3 regions of the Planctobacterium sp. AWM4_229 genome follow, and region 3 is predicted to be linked to each of the others. Evidence: predicted binding sites of a transcription regulator. Region 3 holds the regulator's gene; each other region holds the start of a gene.

Region 1 (6,269 bases), on a different contig from region 3:
CGGCTCTTCCTGGCCTGGCTCATCGGTTTCGGGCTGAATCTCTTCTTTTAGTTCTGGCTGAAGCTCTGCTTCAATTTCTGACGGAGCCTCTGTTTCAATGTCATCCACTAAACTCTCTAGTTCAGCGTCGTCGGGTAACTCGAATGATTCAGCACTGCTGTCTTCTGATTCAATGGCATCCTCTGACTCAATGGCATCTACACCGTCATCAACTGAATCAAGCTCTTCAAAACCTACATCTTGCAGCTCTGCGGTATTATCTATTTCGGTATCTGTAGTTTCATCGGGGTCAGATTCAGAATCGCTATCCGAATCCCCTTCCATTCCCAGTTCGGCAAGTAGTTCATCAGCAAGGTCATCCTGTGCGTTCTCAGCTTGCGAAGGACTATCCTCGCTAATTTGCTCACTATCTTCATCTGCAACACCGAGCTCAGCTAACAACTCATCGGCTAATGAGTCCTGATCAATGTCATCTTCATCTTGGGTTTCCGCTTCCATTTCTGCCAACAGCTCGTCAGCAATATCATCTTGAGTACTGTCCGGCTCCTGGTTCATGACTTCAGGATCTTCAACACCCAATTCTGCTAATAATTCATCGGCGAGGTCCATCTGCCCGGAATCATCGTCAGCAACTTCCTCAATACCCAACTCGGCAAGGAGTTCATCAGCCAGCTCATCCTGTAAAGACTCTACGTCAGTATCCGGCTGATTGGCTACCATGGCATCCAGTTCGTCTTCGGGTGCTTGCAAGTCATCTTCATCTTCAGCAAATAAGTCGCTGGAGACGTCATCTAAATCACTTTCATCCAGCAAACTGTCTGCAAGATCTGCTTCATCGGAGAAGGATGAATCTTCAAAGTCGTTTTCGTCTCCAAACTCTGCATCATCCCCAAAGGCGACATCATCTCCAAATGCAACATCATCGCCAAATGCTGTTTCTGGCTCTTCTATCGCAACATCAGGATCACCCGGCGCCTTACGTGGCGCATTTTGTAATACTTCCGTCAGCTCTTCGGTAATGTTATCCAGTTGCTCGTTTTGTTGTTCGATGCTGTCTTCTAACTTTTCAACCGCCTCATCGGTTAACAAATCTTCATCTGCAATGCCCAGAACTTCTTCGGCATCGAAAGGTTCTAGCTCTTCAGCATTTTCTTCCGCAACGGGTTCGGGTTCTGGTTCAGGTTCGGGTTCGGGTTCAGGAGTTTCTTCTGTGATTTCTTCAGCAGTTTCTGTTTCTGCAGCCTCTTCCAAAATACTGTCGATATCGGGTTGTTCATCTGCGTCAAGTTCTTCATCAAGGCCGCTATCGAAATCTTCAACCTCGGGCTCATCTAACTCCGCAAATTCGTCCAGAATGCCATCCACGTCGTCTTCGGCTTCAGACAATTCAACGGCATCATCGTCTGATTCATCAGATGCGAACAAATCATCCAAATCACCTTGGTCCAACAACCCGCTATCTGAATCACCGAAATCGTCATCATCGCCGCTCAACAGGTCGTCATCCATGTCAAGGCTACCCATCTCTTCTTCGAGTACCTTGTCTAACGAATCATCCAGCTCTTCTGCAAATTCATCTTGTAGGAGGTCGTCATCACCAAACAGATCATCATCTGCCCAATCATCGTCCCCTAATTCATCCGTACTATCTGAGCTCAACTCATCCAATACATCTGATTCTTCTACGGCTTTTGAGGCCATTTCAGGGGCAGGTGCAGGAGCGGCAGTTTCAATCGCTGGCGCTTCGTCGCCTTTGCGCCGTAATAAGAACATCGTCAATCCACCCAAAACTGACAAGGTGAGCAATAACGATGAGACAATAATAAAGATATCTGAGGTCAAAAATGACAAATCTAGCGATTTCTCTTCCTCAGGTTTAGGCGTCAACAATTCCAGCATTTCTTGCTGGATTTGTAGCATTTGAGATTGTTCAACCTGGTCTTGGCTGGCGCGCTCTCGCAGCTGGTCGATCTCTTTGTTTACCGTATCCAGTCGATCAAATATTTTGCGATTTTCGTCTAACAATGACTCTACGCTAGTTATTGACTCAGCAAACTGTTGTCTGATGGCATTAAACTGCGCTTGTTGCTCTTCATTAATGCGGTTGAGACGGGATTCAATTTCAGTTTTGGTTTCCGCCAGATCATCGCGATTAACCAGTTTGACTGGTGGCTTAAGGTTAACCAGGCTTTCACCGGGTTTATTTTCCGGAGACCATGCATCGTCATCTTGTTCAGATTTGATTTTTGCATTTGTGGCATCGATTCGAGCGATATACCGCTCTGAGGGTAAGCGCAACATGGCGCCATTTTTCAGGGTATTAAGGTTTTCAGTGGCAAAGGCATCTTTATTTAATTCATAGATGGCCACCATTACCTGATAGATGCTTAGGTTTTTGTTCTGACGATAGCGATCCGCAATGCGCCACAGAGTATCGTCGGAATCAATCGGGCCATAGGTAGCGCCAGAATATTGTTCTGTGGAATTTTTTGCGCCTCGCAATTCAATGAGTCGATCGTTTGGCTGCTGAGCAAAGGAAGTGAAGGAGCTCAGGCAAGTGAGCATCAAAAAAACCACTAAACTGGAAACGCCAAGCCCTTTACGCGCCTGGATTTGCCCGGTTGCCCTTGTGTTAGAATTGTATCCTGATTGAATATTACGCACTTAAGTATTTTGCCGTCTTGATTTTATAATTTCGTCAATTTTTTGTTGTTAGTTGTATGACTTCAGCCAAAAACAGGGTCAACCAACGTTTGGCTGCAAGACTTATACCAGAGGTATTTCCATATCTAACTATAAACCAGATACAGTGAGCAAGCCAATTCCCCTCTAGCCACTGATTAAACATCACCGATAATACAGTATTCACCGTGTGAGGACAGCAAAAATCAGATTTAATCCCGCTTATTGCTGGTCATCGGCGCAGATGGAAAAAACTTAAATAAAATAGGCAGTTGCGATGGAGGATTATATACCCAAGCTACCTCAAGATGCCAGCTTCAGAGCTATCACAGCGCTTTCAGTACAAGGCGCACTTGAGAAGGAATGTCGGCTACCTTTCAAACAAGTGCAACACAGTAATGGAAGCGCTGTGAAGCTCCCGAAGGGCGGGGCCTAAAAGCATTTATGCTGCGTTAAATTGTATCGACGTGAGAACAACCATGCCTTCTACAATTTGCCTTGCCTAAATCCTTTTATTCTCCCGCTGAAGTCGAGTATCTTGAGGTAGTTTGGGTATAACTAAATAAGCGGACCAGCGATAAACCGCTGGCCGAAAATAGAAATTATAGATAGTCGCGGATAAGTACTTCGGCTATCTGAATGCTGTTAGTGGCAGCGCCTTTGCGTACGTTGTCTGAAACAACCCATAAATTCAATCCATTGGGATGCGTAATATCCTGACGTACCCGTCCAACAAACACCTCATCTTTACCGCTGGAGTTGCCAACTTGAGTAGGAAAGTCTTCACGATTTTCCATTAGTACAACACCTTCAGCCTCTTTCAGAAGCGCTTTCACCTGCTCCACATCCATAGGCTGCTGCGTCTCCAGGTGCACAGCTTCACCATGACCATAAAACACAGGTACTCGCACTGCTGTGGCATTCACAAGGATACTCTCGTCGCCCATGATTTTTTGGGTTTCCCAGCTCATTTTCATTTCTTCTTTGGTGTAGTCATTGTCCATGAACACATCAATCTGAGGAATACAATTAAAAGCAATTTGACGACTAAAGCTTTCCACTTTTACTTCTCGACCGTTTAACAAATCAGCCGTTTGTTTGGCCAATTCATCCATGGCAGATTTACCAGCGCCCGAAACAGATTGATAAGTAGACACGTTGATACGCGTGATACCAAAATGATCATGAATAGGCTTGAGCGCCACCAGCATGCCGATTGTTGAACAGTTAGGGTTGGCGATAATATTGCGATTTCTAAAATCAGCAATAGCGTGAGCATTAACTTCTGGCACTACCAGTGGGATATCTGGCTCATAGCGAAAATGTGAGGTGTTATCAATCACCACACAACCTTGCTCGGCAGCAATGGGAGCATATTTCGCCGAAATACTGCCACCCGCTGAGAAAAAGCCGATTTGTACCTGGGTCCAATCAAACGTATCCGCATCTTGTACCGTAATCTCTTCACCCTTATAGGTAATGGTACTACCTGCGCTACGTGCGCTTGCTAAGGGATAAAGATTGTTGATTGGAAACCCACGTTCTTCGAGAATTTCAATCATGTTTTTGCCCACCAAACCAGTGGCACCTAATACGGCAACATCAAATGCGCGAGACATTTACTTCTTACTCCAATTGTTTATGTTTGGTCGCCTTTTGCGACGTTTCGAAAACCAAGCCCGTAGATTGCCTGTGTCAGCAAAGAATTTCCAGTATTTACTTGCACACTAGAAAATTCTCTTCGAATACCATAGTGTTTTCGGCTATATCTGAAAGATTTGTCATCATTTACTTGCGTTTTAAACAGGAAACTATCTTGTTCTATGGCATAAACCTGACTTATCAAGTCATGTAATTGCACTTCCGCTGAGCGCTCGCTTTTTGCTAATTCCAGCCAGGACTTCCCGGAAAAAGAAACTTCAGGCAAATAATCCCACATACTCTTTTGCGGCCAGCCAAATTGCTCTGCGGCAAAGTTGTATATCATATCTGTCCCGCGAGCCTTTCCTTCCAGGGTATGGCCAGCAATATGCTGGGTAGCGATATCAGTGCGCTGAGCCAACTCAAAGTCAATGTCAGGTTCATTTTCCCAAACATCAAATAGGGTAAAAAAAGCTTTGTTACTTTGCAGTACAGACTTTAAAGCAAAATTGTCCACCACTTCACCACGACAGGCATTGACTAATATTTGCTCAGGCCTGAGGGTTTGTAAACGCTGCTCGTTGAACATGTGATGGGTGGGCCACTTTCCAGTATTAACAAACGGCACGTGCAAACTAATAATGTCGCATTCAAGTATTGCCGACAGTGGCACCATGTCACGGGGATCTCCTGCCGCTTCCAGTGGCGGATCACAAAGCTGCACCTCTAAACCAAGATGCACGGCTCTTTCCGCCAGCGCTGTGCCGACATTGCCAGCCCCAACAATACCTATGCGCTTGCCTTGCAGCTTGATATTCTCCTTTGCGGCCAACCACAATAAACCTGCAATCACATATTCAGCGACGGCAATGGCATTGCAGCCTGCTGCGGAATAAGCTTTGATGCCTCGCTCTTGCAGGTAATTCAGATCCATGTGATCAGTGCCTGCAGTCGCCGTCGCCACTAGTTTTAATAGCTTTGCCAGGCTTAACAGCTCTGGTGTCACTTTGGTGGTGGAACGAATAAACAAGGCCTCGACATCGGTCAGGTCTGCAGCACTGAGTTGGTTGCCTGCAAAGTAAGTTACTTCGGCGACATCTTCAAAAAACGCCTCACCGTAGGTAAGGGTATCTTCACAAAATACTTTCACTGAAACTATCTGATTGTGGGAAAACGCGAATTATCGCATGTCAGATATATAAAAAAAAACCCAACCAGTGCGTTTTTGACGACTGATTGGGCCTGATTCAATTAGATTTTCTGGTCAGATTATAAATCTGATATCTCCGCGGTATTGCCATTAAAATCAAACTTGTTAATTTTGCCACACTGCGCAAAGTGATTGTTACTGCTGTAAGGCGCACCACTTTGGGAAATATCGCTCTCCCAGCCCTGCCCGTTTTTGACAAAGGCCTTCACTTCAAACCAACCATTTACCGCTTTGCTGCAGTCCATTTGCACATCTAACATCCAATAGTGCTGTCCCCAAAGATTGAGCGGCTCTTCACCATAGCCATCAACAGCTACCGTTTTTACTGCACCCCATGAGGAAGGCCAAACATCCGTTGTCCAATCCATTGCGGTTCCCTCAGCATAGCTATCCTGCGCTGACTCCGCGCCATACCAGTCAAGGTAAAACTCGTTTGACTTCCAGGGGGCCGTTGTGGCATTGCGCAAATTATTGTGGGTAATGGGCATGGCACACTCGAAATTTGTTGTCTGGCAATTTCTTCCAAGATTATTGTTGGCATAATCGTGGTCGATTCCGCCTCGGATAAACATATCCTGACCACTAGCCGTTTGTGCCTGAATGAAAATCACTGTGCGTTGCCAGTCTTCATTACCTCCCGTTGAGGTAATCTTGCTGTTCTGGTGAATGGCAAATGCATCCCAGGCGGCAAGATTAGTGTTTATGCTACCATCACCATTAACGGTAATAGTCTCAC
Region 2 (6,269 bases), on a different contig from region 3:
CTTGTCCAGCCATTTCTTTACCGCAGTAGCCAGTTCATCTGGGTGGAACTTCGCAATAAAATCATCCGCCCCCACCTTCTTAACCATCGCTTGGTTGAATACACCGCTCAATGAAGTATGCAGCACTACATGTAACTTAGCCAGTTCAGGCGTACTCTTAATCTCTGCCGTTAAGGTATAACCATCCATTTCTGGCATTTCAATATCACTGACGATAACGCCAACTTTGTCGGTTACATCGCCGGTTTCCGAGGCAATTTCTTTCAGTCTTTCAAGCGCTTCTCGGCCATCTTTGGCAGCTTCAATTTCCAGGCCCAATGAGGACAAGGCCTTTTTAACCTGGCTTCTCGCTACCGATGAGTCATCCGCGATGAAAATAATCTTGTCATCCAGACTGGCGTCGTGCTTAGCCAACTCTTCAGCCATGTCTTCGCGCACCACTTCTCGTGCTGGCGCGATTTCATTGAGGATTTTTTCAACATCCAGAATTTCAATTAATTCGCCATCAACTTCTGTGACAGCAGTAAGATAACTGGCCTTACCCGCCCCCTCAGGTGGTGGCAAGATGGCTTCCCAATTGATATTAATAATGCGCTCCACCGAGCCCACTAAAAAACCTTGTACTGAGCGGTTGTATTCCGCGATGACAATAAAGGCATTTTTGATATCTTCAATCTTACGTCCACCTGTTGCCATACTCATATCGATAACCGAGATAGTTTGGCCGCGAATATGGGCAACACCTCTTACCAAGGCATTCAGCTTTGGCATTGAAGTTAAGGGCGGACACTGTAAAACCTCACGTACTTTAAATACGTTAATTCCGTAGCGTTGGCGATTATTGAGTTTGAACAATAATAGCTCAAGGCGGTTTTGCCCCACCAGCTGAGTTCGTTGGTTAACAGAATCTAAAATTCCCGCCATAAAACACCTCTAATTCATCCAAACAGGCACGATACTTGAATAGTACTCTTATGTGGATGCGTGATTATTATTCGCCCACACAGCGTTATTTTTTTGACGCTGTTAAGTTTTTACCAAAATTGCCTTTAAGCATAGCCAAATTGGAAGAAAGTGAACATGAAAAATTTCGCCAACCTCAAGAAAACCTTAAAACTTTCCTTAATTGGTTGGTTTATAACAACCAATATAGCGGCTGCGCAAGAAAAAGATTTAATGCGTAATCTTGTGGAAGAGACCGCAGAGATATTTGTTTATCAAAATGCCGAAGTAGACAACATCAATGATGTACAAATTTCCGTCAGGAGTATTGATGAACGCATCAACATCCCTGCCTGTCCTGTGGATTTGCAAGCCAGCAGTAGTTCGCAATCTTTGCGTCAATCTAACGTAACAGTAAGAGTGAGCTGCCCGAGCAATGGTTGGTTCCATTATTTGAGTGTCAGCGTAACAGAAATGCAAGAAGTCGTTGTACTGGCAGATACGGTCTCCCCGGGTACCTTATTAACCGCCAATAACGTTACTTTAGAAAAAGTAGACAAAAGACGTATAAGAGGCGGCACTTTTGCCGATATAAAAGATGTTGTGGGTGCGCGTTTAAAGCGCCGTTCACGAGATGGCACTACCGTATCTCCGAATATGCTATGCTTTGTTTGTAAAGGCGACGCCATAGTGATAACTGCGAAGCTCAGCGGACTTGAAATAAAAACCAGTGGTGTAGCACTGCAAGATGGCAATATTGGTGATACGATCTCGGTTCAAAATAGACGCTCTAAAAAGCAGCTAGAAGCAGAAGTGGCGAATGTTAACGAGGTTCGAGTCCAGATATAAAATGGAACGAGGTGCGCTGCAACTCGGAGAGGCGCATTAGAAGATTGCCAATGTCGCTGTTAACCTAACAAATATTGGCAAATCATTGATTTTATAAAGACTTTTTTATGGTCTTAATTTAAACTGCGAAAATACAGTTAGCCAGTATAAAAAAAAAGCGCATTTATTGGTTTTTTATTAAAGATTGAAAGGCGTCAGCCGATAAGCTAACTGAGGGTTTAAAAGTATTGGAATTTAATCATGGCTATTAACAATGTAAATGGCACAGGTCAGAAGCCACAGTTGGAGAGTCAACGACTCAATCAACAACAGGCTCAGCAAGGCCAAAGTGCGAATACAGCACAGCAAGCTCAAACCGCTGCTGCTGCCCCTCGCCAGGATTCCGTTTCGCTGACCCAGTCAGCACAACAACTGGCGAACGTGCAGAAAAAAGCAAGCGACGCTCCGGTGAATCAAGATAAAGTTGATAAACTAAAAGCGGCGATTCAGAACGGCTCTTACAAGATTGATGCTGAGCAACTGGCATCCAAAATCTCGAAAGCTGAAACTGAACTGTTTGGCTTATCCAAAGGTTAATTGATGTCAGATTTGACTGCAGCTCTAGAACAACAACTAACGCTACTTCAGGCGTTAGAAGCTAACCTCCAAAAAGAACTGGAGTTGGTGGTTGCTCGCGATGCTGAAAGTCTGCTGACATTGATTGACGAAAAATCGGCATTACTGGAGCAGTTAGCACAAAACGATGTGTCTCTGCAAAAATTAAAAACGCCTGAGAGCGAGCTTTCCGAAGAACAATTCGAATTGGCTCAGCAAGGCAAAGAACTATTGCATAAGTGTCAGCATCAGACTGAAGTAAACGCTGCGGCAGTAGAAAAGAACCAAATAAGACTTCAGCGATTACGCAACGTAATGCTGGCAGCACGAAACAAAGAATCACTTACTTACACCAACAAAGGTAAAACACAGGGCGGCATGTTGGGCTCTGGTGTCAAAGCCTGACGTTTTATTAAAGCTCCCCTAACCGTTGAGCTAAGCACACAATATACCTTACCTATAAACCCCTTTAGCATAAACTCGTTTTACTTTGCACCTCGATAGTACTTGCTCAAAAACGACAAAACCTCTCAAAAGAGAGGTTTTCATGTTGAGTGGAGCGGGAAAACTCAATATATCAATAATAGGTGATTTCTTTTATTTTTCTTGGACGTGCCGTGGAAAGGTAAATATCATACACTTTTTGAAAATCGAGACTCAATTCCGTTGCGTAAACATCCTCACCTACCGGATAGGTTTTAACCACTTCAGCACCTCTGATTACGCCTTCAACCGATGCCTTTAAATCATTGTCCTTGAGCACCAGGTTAGCCAAAGACTGCTGGGTGTCAATTCGCTGCCCATACACTTGCTCGGCCAGTTCTTTGTAAGCATCCAGTTTGGATGCCTTTATGGCCATCAACATTTTGGCTGAGTCTGTTTTGCCCATTTGTGCGCTAACAGGTGCATAACCTACCGCAGTCAGTACAGGATGTTGCTCCGGTTGGACATACTCCCACTCTACTTGCTTATCACTGTAATACATCGCTTCCAGCGATTTACAGCCGGATAGCCCAAGTGTCACTAATCCAACGACAAGTAATTTGTCCATTTTGGAATTGAATTTTGTCTTCATAACCCACCCATCAGTTTGCCTGAATTTTGCATACAATCCGCTTGATAAAAGGATATCTTTATCAGCGCTATATTATTGACGCAATTGATACATCAATAATGTTTAATGCTTTCTAAGCAAGTTGTTTGCCATTTATTCTGATAAATAACAATGATTGATTGAGGTGGTACGTAATGTGCTTGTACCAAAGCAGCTAAAAAAACTGACGCCTTATTGACGGTAATTCACCAATTGCAGCAGATATAAGTGACAAAATATCGCGTCATGGCAAAAGATGTAAATTGAGGTTCTTATGTTCAGACAGATTTTTACTTTGTTGGCACTACTCAGTGTAGCGAGTCTGCCTACGCATGCAGCCTGGTTTGAAGCCAGTGGTCAAGCAGTAATACACAACAACAACAAAGAATTGGCCAGACAACAAGCAACTCATGAAGCGATACGACAAGCCCTTTTGTTTGCAGGTGCTTCGGTGCGCAGTGTTCAGGAAATGACCGACGGGTTGTTACGAGATGAACGGCTTGAAATAAGAGCCTCAGGCGAGGTAGCCAGTGTGGAGTTAATATCCGAGCATTACTACGATGATTTTGTAGAAGTCGCCATAAGAGCGGATATCTTTCCCCAAAGGGATCAGTGCAGTGCGTCTGATTACAAAAAAAATATTGTTACTAGTAAACTCCATGTCAGCGCCTACCGGCAAGCAGCCATAGGTGGTCTCAATGCCCTTGATGGCCCATTGGCTAACGCCATTAAAGAAAGTTTTGAAGTCTATTCCCAACGCGCCACGATCAGTAAAGTAGAGCCTTACACCTTCTTCCCTCAGCCTCAGGACCTTAAAACTCAATCAATGCTGTTAGCCGAACAAGCCAGCGCACAATATGTGTTGATCGGCGACATTGTGGAACTCAGTTTGGATGAAGAACCCCAGACCTACCTGGATGTGGCAAAATTCTGGGATGAGAAACATCCCGGTAGAAACCTGTCGATTCGCTTTATGTTATTAGACGGTACCAAAGGGGATATTCTTTTTGACAAGACTTATCATCGCTCGGCAATTTGGCAATTTGATAAACACCAGAAAGTACAAGCCACAAGCAAAGAGTTTTGGGGATCGCAATTCGGCAAAGCTACTGGCGAAATGCTGCGGGAGTTAACCTCTGAGATTGATGAGCTTATTGCTTGTATGCCTACTTATGGAAGAATAATTGGTATCCACAATAACAGCCTGTCGGTAAACATAGGTAGTAAGCAAGGTGTAAAAAAAGGTGACGAATTAGCGGTTTTTCAGATGCGTCATTTCTTCTCCCCCAATGGTTTATCTCAAACGCAATACAGTATTCATCCGTCAAGAGTTGTGGTGACTGAAGCCTTCTTTAATTCGGCACAATTAAGGGTGGTGGACGGGACTCCATTGGCGAATATTCAACCAAACGATTTTGTGGTGCGCCGCTAACGCTTTTATTGTAATTATGATTGCGTAATAATCTAAACAGTTAATGGTGATTAGTTCATAGCTAAATCAGCGTCCCCATAGTTTAACCGGATAAAACAAGAACCTCCTAAGTTTTAGATCTGCGTTCGAGTCGCGGTGGGGACGCCATTTTTTCTTTGGCTAAATACTTAATTCTTTTTTAATTAATTTGGCAAATTGCTTTTGGGTTTCAATATCTGCTCGTGCACGGCATAAATTCCACCAATTTTTAATCGTATCTAACTCTAATGCCAACATTGATTTTAAATGGCAGTTTTCTACCGCCACCACTTTTTCTCGACTTATGCCCAATTTTTCGGCGATCTGCTTTTGCGTAAAACTACTTTGCAAGCGAAGACTTCTCAAAATATCTGAACGCTCTACATGCAATATATCGGTACTTTTGTTGGCCATATTTACTACTTCCTTAATGCTGCCTTGAATTTGTCATTCTGGTTTTGGCGCTCAATGATAAGCTAGCGCTAATTGTATAGTTTAATTCATGTAAAGTATCGAATATTTACCTATTTAACAATCCCGAATGGTAATTATTTTAACCTGCATTTATTTCTATATAGTCTCTAAGATTTAAAACCATGATGATCTGTAGAAATGTCTTGAAGGTACAAGCTTCGTACATATATTTATATCTGCAGATATTTTTCAGGTTGTATCATGATTGGGAATGAAGATTTCGACGCATTTATGGCGGAAGTGGCTGATGTAAAAACGTTGAAAAATGATGACAAAGTTTTTTTGAAAAAGACAAATGGCAATGAACTGGCAAAGCAACTACGAAGAGAGGCAATCAAGAACGAACAGCGCAATAGCAAAAATTTCCTAACCCTCGCCGACATAGATCCCGTTGCAGTTGAGGATCCTATCCAGTTTAAGCAAGAAGGCGTTCAGGATCTGGTGTATAAGAATCTTCGCCTTGGAAAATACGCCATAGAAAGCTCCTTGAATATGCAACACTTATCATTAGAAGTTGCCCATAGAGAAGTGTTTGATTTCATAACACAAGCCCATGTTCGCGGATTGCGTTGCGTTTTAATGCGCCACGGACTCAGCAAAGATAAAAAACCCTTTTGCGGTTACCTGAAAAGCTACCTGAATGTATGGTTGCAGCAAATGCCAGAAGTTCTAGCATTTCACAGCAGTCAAATGCAACACGGCGGCATTAAAAGCACGTATGTATTGTTGAAAAAGAATAAACAACAAAAAGCAGAAAACAGAGAAAAACACAAACTCAAGTAAAAGCAATTGGTGATATCAGCCACTATCACTAAAAGTAATTTTGCTGTGAGCCTGGCTTTGATGGAGCCTTATTTTATTTTGTTT
Region 3 (6,269 bases):
ATTGCAGAGGATACATTTAGGCTCTGCAAAAAAATAAAATTGCTGGCCTGTGATGTGGACGGCGTATTTAGCGACGGTCGAATCTACATGGGTAACAGTGGTGAGGAACTGAAAGCCTTTCACACTAAAGATGGTTACGGCTTAAAAGCGCTAATGGCCGCGGATATAGAAGTGGCTATTATCACAGGAAGAAAATCGAATATTGTTGCCCAACGTTTTACAGCACTTGGAGTGAAGCACATCATTCAAGGTGAAGAGCAAAAACAAACCGCTTTGCAAAATCTGCAACAACAATTAAGTATCCTCCCTGAAAATACTGCTAGTATTGGTGATGATCTTCCCGATACCGGCATGTTTGCCCTTTCCGCCCTTAAAGTGGCCCCAGCAGACGCCCACCCCTCAGTGATTGAGGTGAGTAATTATGTCACCCGAACAGCCGGTGGATTTGGTTGTGTGCGTGAACTTTGTGACCTGATCCTTTTAAGTCAGGACAAATTGAATGGCATTCAGGCAAGTAGTGTATGAGTAGAATTCATCTCAGCTTAGGGCTTTTATTTTTGGTGCTCATCACCATCTATTTCAATATGGTAGCCACGACTGATGCGCCGGAAGTGATTGATGAACGACCTGAAGCATGGGATCCCAACTATCAGGCCCGGAACATGAAAAGCACGCTCTACAACGAGTCGGGAAGTATCAATCACGAAGTATTCGCGGCATCTATGGAACATTACGAAATTCTCGGGTTTACCTTGTTTGAAGAGCCAGAATATACGATATATACCGACGAAACCGACTCACCATGGCAAATCATTGCTAAGGAAGGCACACTATACAGTGATCAACGAATTGAACTTGAGCAAAATGTGGTAATCAAAAGTCTCAACGAACAGGACTTTGTGCAAACCATAGAAACCAGTTTCGTTGAAATCGATTTAGAAAAAAACACAGCGAGATCAGACAATCCGGTGATAATTACGGGTCAGGATTTTGTCATAAAAAGCAACGGGCTTAGCGTCAATCTGTTAACCCGAAAATTGGAACTAAAAGAACATGTTGAAACCATTTATCAGCAGACTGTTGTTAATTAGTGGCGCTTGCCTACTATTCTCAACAACAGCGCTGGCAGGTAAGGAAGATTTTAAGCTTCCCATTAAAGTAGACTCCAAATCACAATTTGTTGACGGAAAGCGCAAAACCTCAGTGTTTAAAGAAGATGTGCGAGTTCGTCAGGGATCACTTTCCATCGATGCTGACGAGGTGCGAGTGAGTGCCGAGGATGGCAAGGGAAAGGAGATCTTTATCGCAATCGGTAAACCTGCGGTATATTCTCAAACCATGGACGATGGCAGTAAAATTACTGCAAAAGCCGAAGAAATACGTTACGTGGTTGAGTCGCGAACGTTGGAATTGAACGGTTCAGCAGAACTGCACCAAGACACCAGTATGGTGAGAGGCGAAAAAATCAGTTTTAATCTTGAAAAAGAACAGCTCATTGCCGGCGGTGATGAGTCAGATGGCCGGGTAACAACGGTGTTTCAAACTGACGATAAAAATTAAATACGCATAAACCGCAAAAGGAAACACTGATAGTGCCAACCTTATATGCTAACAATTTGGCAAAATCTTATAAAAGCCGACAGGTAGTGCGGGATGTAAGCATCCAGGTGAATACCGGACAAATAGTGGGCTTATTGGGTCCTAATGGCGCTGGAAAAACCACGACATTTTATATGATCGTAGGTCTGGTCACCTTAGATAAAGGTGAAGTATTCATAGACCAACACGAACTGACTTTACAGCCGATGCATGTCCGTGCCCGGCACGGTATTGGTTATTTGCCTCAAGAATCTTCGATTTTCAGAAAATTAAGCGTTTTCCAGAATCTCATGGCAATTTTGCAAATGCGCAAAGAACTGGATAACGAACAACGCGAAGAACTGGCAGACGAGCTGCTGGATGAATTTAACTTAAATCATATTCGCCATAACCTTGGCATGAGCCTGTCTGGTGGCGAGCGTCGCAGAGTGGAAATTGCCCGGGCACTAGCGGCCAACCCACAGTTTATTTTGCTGGACGAACCTTTCGCAGGCGTTGACCCTATCTCTGTTAATGATATAAAGAAGATTATTCACCATCTGCGAGACAGAGGAATTGGCGTTCTGATCACTGATCACAATGTGCGCGAAACCCTCGACGTATGTGAGCAAGCTTACATCGTCAGCCATGGGCAAGTTATCGCTGAGGGCGAACCGGAAACGGTTTTGGCCAATCAGCAAGTAAGAGATGTATACCTGGGTGAGCAATTCAGGCTATAGTTACTAAAACAATAACTCATAAGTGGATTGCGATAATTTCGCATTCTGGAGTCGGAAAAACCATTTTTAATGAAGCCGTCTTTACAACTAAAATTTAGTCAACAATTAACAATGACGCCGCAGTTGCAGCAAGCCATTCGCTTGTTGCAATTATCAACGCTGGATCTGCAACAGGAGATTCAAGACGCATTGGACGCCAACCCACTTCTGGAAGTGGATGAATCTACAGATGGCAACAGTGACGAGGCTTTAGAATTACTCAAAGAGCCAAAATCCAGTTCAGATCTAAACGGCGCAGACAGCGATAAAGAATTCAATGGCTCTGACGGTATTGATTCTAGCGACGCATTCGAAAAAAATGATTTGCCCGATGAGCTCCCCATCGACAGTACCTGGGACGAGTATTACAGCGCGTCTTCTGCACCAGCCCCTGCTGCCAGTGTTGGTTCCGATGATGAACAGGTTTACCAGGGAGAAACCAGCGAATCCATACAAGATCACTTGCTTTGGCAACTGCATCTGACACCTTTCAGTGAAACCGACCAAGCCATTGCATTGGCCATCATCGACTCCATTGATGAGAGCGGCTATCTCACCGTATCGGTTGAGGATATTCTGGAAAGTCTCAATGATGAAGAAATTGAGCTGGACGAAGTAGAATGTGTCAGAAAACGCATTCAGCACTTTGACCCTATGGGTTCTGGCTCCATCTCGCCGCAAGAGTGCTTGTTGGTGCAATTGGGGCAATTTCCCGCTGATACCCCTTGGTTGAAAGAGGCCAAATCACTGCTTTGCGATTATTCTGATTTGTTAATGGCCAAAGATTTTCGTACCCTTATTCGAAAATCGAAACTGCGGGAAGAGCAGTTAAAAGAAGTATTAAAACTGCTGCAAACCCTCAATCCTCATCCTGGTAGTACCCTCAATACCAAAGAGCCGGATTACGTTATTCCAGATGTTTCTGTCACTAAAAAATCCGGACGCTGGGTAGTGGAACTCAATCCCGAATCAGTACCTAAGTTGAATATCAATCAACAATACGCTGCGATGAGTAAAAACAGCCGCAGCAGTGCGGACGGTCAATTCATTCGCTCCCACATGCAAGAAGCCAAATGGTTTATCAAGAGCATAGAAAGTCGTAACGATACTTTGCTGAAAGTGGCCAATTGTATCGTGCAGCAACAACATGGCTTTTTTGAGCATGGACCGGAAATGATGAAGCCAATGGTACTAAACGATGTGGCAGAAATGGTAGACATGCACGAGTCCACGATTTCACGGGTAACCACTCAAAAATACATGCACACGCCAAGAGGTATTTTCGAACTCAAATATTTCTTTTCCAGTCATGTGGCAACGGAAAATGGTGGTGAGTGTTCTTCTACGGCAATTAGAGCACTTATCAAAAAGCTTGTGGCGGCAGAAAATCAGGCTAAACCACTAAGTGATAGCAAGATTGCGCAATTGCTTGCCGATCAGGGCATTATGGTAGCCCGGCGAACCATTGCGAAATACCGGGAATCGCTCTCGATTCCTCCATCTAACCAACGTAAGAGTCTAATATAGACTTCCCTACAAGAAGGACGACCAATTATGCAAATAAACTTATCAGGTCATCACGTCGAAATCACCGATTCTCTTCGCGATTATGTCGATACAAAATTTACCAAGCTTGAGCGACATTTTGATCACATAAACAATGTGTATGTCATCTTAAACGTTGAAAAACTCAACCAAAAAGCGGAAGCAACCCTGCATCTTGATGGAGGTGAAGTATTTGCCACGTCGGAGCATAAAGACATGTATGCTGCGATTGACTCACTGATTGACAAGCTAGACAGGCAAGTCATAAAACACAAAGAAAAACTCAAGAGTCATTAAGAGGCCTAAACAAGGATGGAAATCAAAGACATCCTCTCATTGGACTGCACGCGTTGTGCAGTCCCTGTTACCAGCAAAAAACGCGCACTCCAAATCATCAGCAACATTGCCAGCGAAAAACTAGATGCACTTAACGAAGAAGATGTGCTTGCCAGTTTATTATGCCGAGAAAAAATGGGCAGCACAGGTATTGGACAAGGTATCGCTATCCCGCACGGCCGAGTAGATGGTCTGAGTTCCCCTCTGGCTATTGTTATTACCTGCTCTCCTGGTATAGAATTTGACTCAATCGACAATCAGCTTGTCGACATTTTTTTTGCGATTCTTGTGCCTACTGAGCAAACCGACGGCCACCTTCAAACCTTGGCTCGTATCGCTCAAAAACTCAGTGATAAAGAGGTTATCAAGGTTATTCGCAATTGCCATTCAGACAACGCACTTTATGAAGCACTGGTATGAAACTAATTGTGATCAGCGGACGATCCGGATCCGGAAAGTCTGTGGTATTAAGGGCTTTGGAGGATTTGGGTTACTACTGTGTAGATAATCTTCCCGTCAGCATGCTGCCCACGCTAACTCATGCTGTAGTGAGTGAATACGATCAAATTGCCGTCAGTATTGATGTGCGTAACTTACCTAAAGATCCCGATTTATTGGCTGAAAACCTGGATTTTCTGCCCAATAAAACCGATTTAACTATCATTTATCTCGACGCCAGTGACGACATGCTGATCAAGCGCTACAGCGAAACTCGCCGTCTGCACCCACTTTCAAAAAACAAGATCTCCCTTGCAGATGCGATTGTTAAAGAGCGCGAACTGTTAACCCCAATATATGAACGTGCAGATTTGCACATCGACACTGATAAATTATCCATTCACCAGTTAGCAGAGCTTGTTAGAGAACGTATATTAGGAAAAAAATCCTCGCGACTGGTATTAGTTTTTGAATCCTTTGGTTTTAAAAATGGCGTCCCAAAAGACGCAGATTATGTTTTTGATGTGAGATTTTTACCCAATCCTCATTGGATACCTGAATTAAAACCCTACACGGGTCAAGATACCCCGGTGGCTCAGTACCTTACTTCACAACCCATTGTGAATAAGGTGATCGGGCAGATCCAAAACTTGATTGAAACCTGGTTGCCACATCTGGAACGCAATAACCGTAGCTATGTAACCGTTGCTATCGGTTGCACCGGTGGTCAGCATCGTTCCGTATTTCTGGCTGAAACACTATCTCGTTATTTTTCGGTAGCCCACCCTGACGTACAAACCCGACACAGAGAACTGGACACTTGAACCGTATCGAAAAAGAGCTGACTATCATTAATAAGCTGGGGCTACACGCACGAGCAGCCACTGAACTGGTAAAGCTTGCTACCTCATTTTCGGCCGAGATATTGGTGCAAAAAGACGGCAAAAGTGTATCTGCCAATAGTGTTCTGGGGCTGATGATGCTGGAGGGGTCTCAAAATAAGCAAGTCAAAGTAGTGTGCGAAGGTGAAGACGCTGAAGCGGCAATGGAAGCCATTGAGGCACTATTTTCAGCCCGATTTAATGAAGATGAATAACGATTTTGGCAGTACCTGAAAAATCTGACTGGTTAAATTCGAATATTATTTAATGCTGATATCTAATACGGTCTTATTACGTTAAACTATATTAATAAAAACAAATACCTGCCCTAATTAACAGGTAGTTCGAAGAATGCGCAGAGGAGTGTCGATAAGTGCCGCCAGCGACGCAATTATACTTCTTCTTTTCTGATTTGGTGAGTAACAACCCGCCTCAGGGTACCGCCAGTTCTGTGTATTCCTTCAAATCCTTCATCTCTAAATTGACTACGCAATATGGGTTTGCTCTCACACAGCCCCCCTTTTCCTCCAGGAGGAAAATATGAAAGAGCAGAGCAAAATAGAACAAGAGTACGTCACAACCCAGCTTGATGCCATTAACGAAGCGCTGAGCAATGGTCTATTTGTTCATGTGCGCAAAATGCTGCATAGCATTCCCCCGGCCGATGTTGCACTGCTTTTAGAATCGACCCCCGTACGCAATCGTTCCCTGC

What was found. Region 3 encodes sigma-54, which starts transcription at its own class of promoters, with help from an activator protein. Its sites were predicted from a motif close to GTTGGCACGNNNNTNGNNT; they were not measured.
Region 1: ACXAGP_RS13555 (FimV/HubP family polar landmark protein) is a predicted target of sigma-54. The motif match lies at 2,805-2,823, and genes of this name have one in related genera.
Region 2: ACXAGP_RS18765 (LPP20 family lipoprotein) is a predicted target of sigma-54. The motif match lies at 3,575-3,593, and genes of this name have one in related genera.

Annotation. Positions count from the first base shown of each region.
Region 1 covers NZ_JBSWWX010000005.1:408,002-414,270, reverse strand. The annotation lists gene ACXAGP_RS13555 (FimV/HubP family polar landmark protein) at 1-2,664, opposite strand, end outside; gene ACXAGP_RS13550 (aspartate-semialdehyde dehydrogenase) at 3,285-4,301, opposite strand; gene ACXAGP_RS13545 (4-phosphoerythronate dehydrogenase) at 4,322-5,473, opposite strand; gene ACXAGP_RS13540 (alpha-amylase) at 5,593-6,269, opposite strand, start outside.
Region 2 covers NZ_JBSWWX010000009.1:13,363-19,631, forward strand. The annotation lists gene ACXAGP_RS18745 (chemotaxis protein CheV) at 1-924, opposite strand, end outside; gene flgA (flagellar basal body P-ring formation chaperone FlgA) at 1,081-1,791, shown strand; gene flgM (flagellar biosynthesis anti-sigma factor FlgM) at 2,032-2,367, shown strand; gene flgN (flagellar export chaperone FlgN) at 2,371-2,790, shown strand; gene ACXAGP_RS18765 (LPP20 family lipoprotein) at 2,963-3,460, opposite strand; gene ACXAGP_RS18770 (flagella assembly protein FlgT) at 3,753-4,910, shown strand; gene ACXAGP_RS18775 (transcriptional regulator) at 5,070-5,342, opposite strand; gene smrA (DNA endonuclease SmrA) at 5,604-6,185, shown strand; gene ACXAGP_RS18785 (hypothetical protein) at 6,259-6,269, opposite strand, start outside.
Region 3 covers NZ_JBSWWX010000010.1:108,701-114,969, reverse strand. The annotation lists gene kdsC (3-deoxy-manno-octulosonate-8-phosphatase KdsC) at 1-525, shown strand, start outside; gene lptC (LPS export ABC transporter periplasmic protein LptC) at 522-1,091, shown strand; gene lptA (lipopolysaccharide transport periplasmic protein LptA) at 1,054-1,560, shown strand; gene lptB (LPS export ABC transporter ATP-binding protein) at 1,593-2,318, shown strand; gene ACXAGP_RS19830 (RNA polymerase factor sigma-54) at 2,388-3,884, shown strand; gene hpf (ribosome hibernation promoting factor) at 3,912-4,199, shown strand; gene ptsN (PTS IIA-like nitrogen regulatory protein PtsN) at 4,215-4,658, shown strand; gene rapZ (RNase adapter RapZ) at 4,655-5,500, shown strand; gene ACXAGP_RS19810 (HPr family phosphocarrier protein) at 5,497-5,772, shown strand; gene mgtE (magnesium transporter) at 6,098-6,269, shown strand, end outside.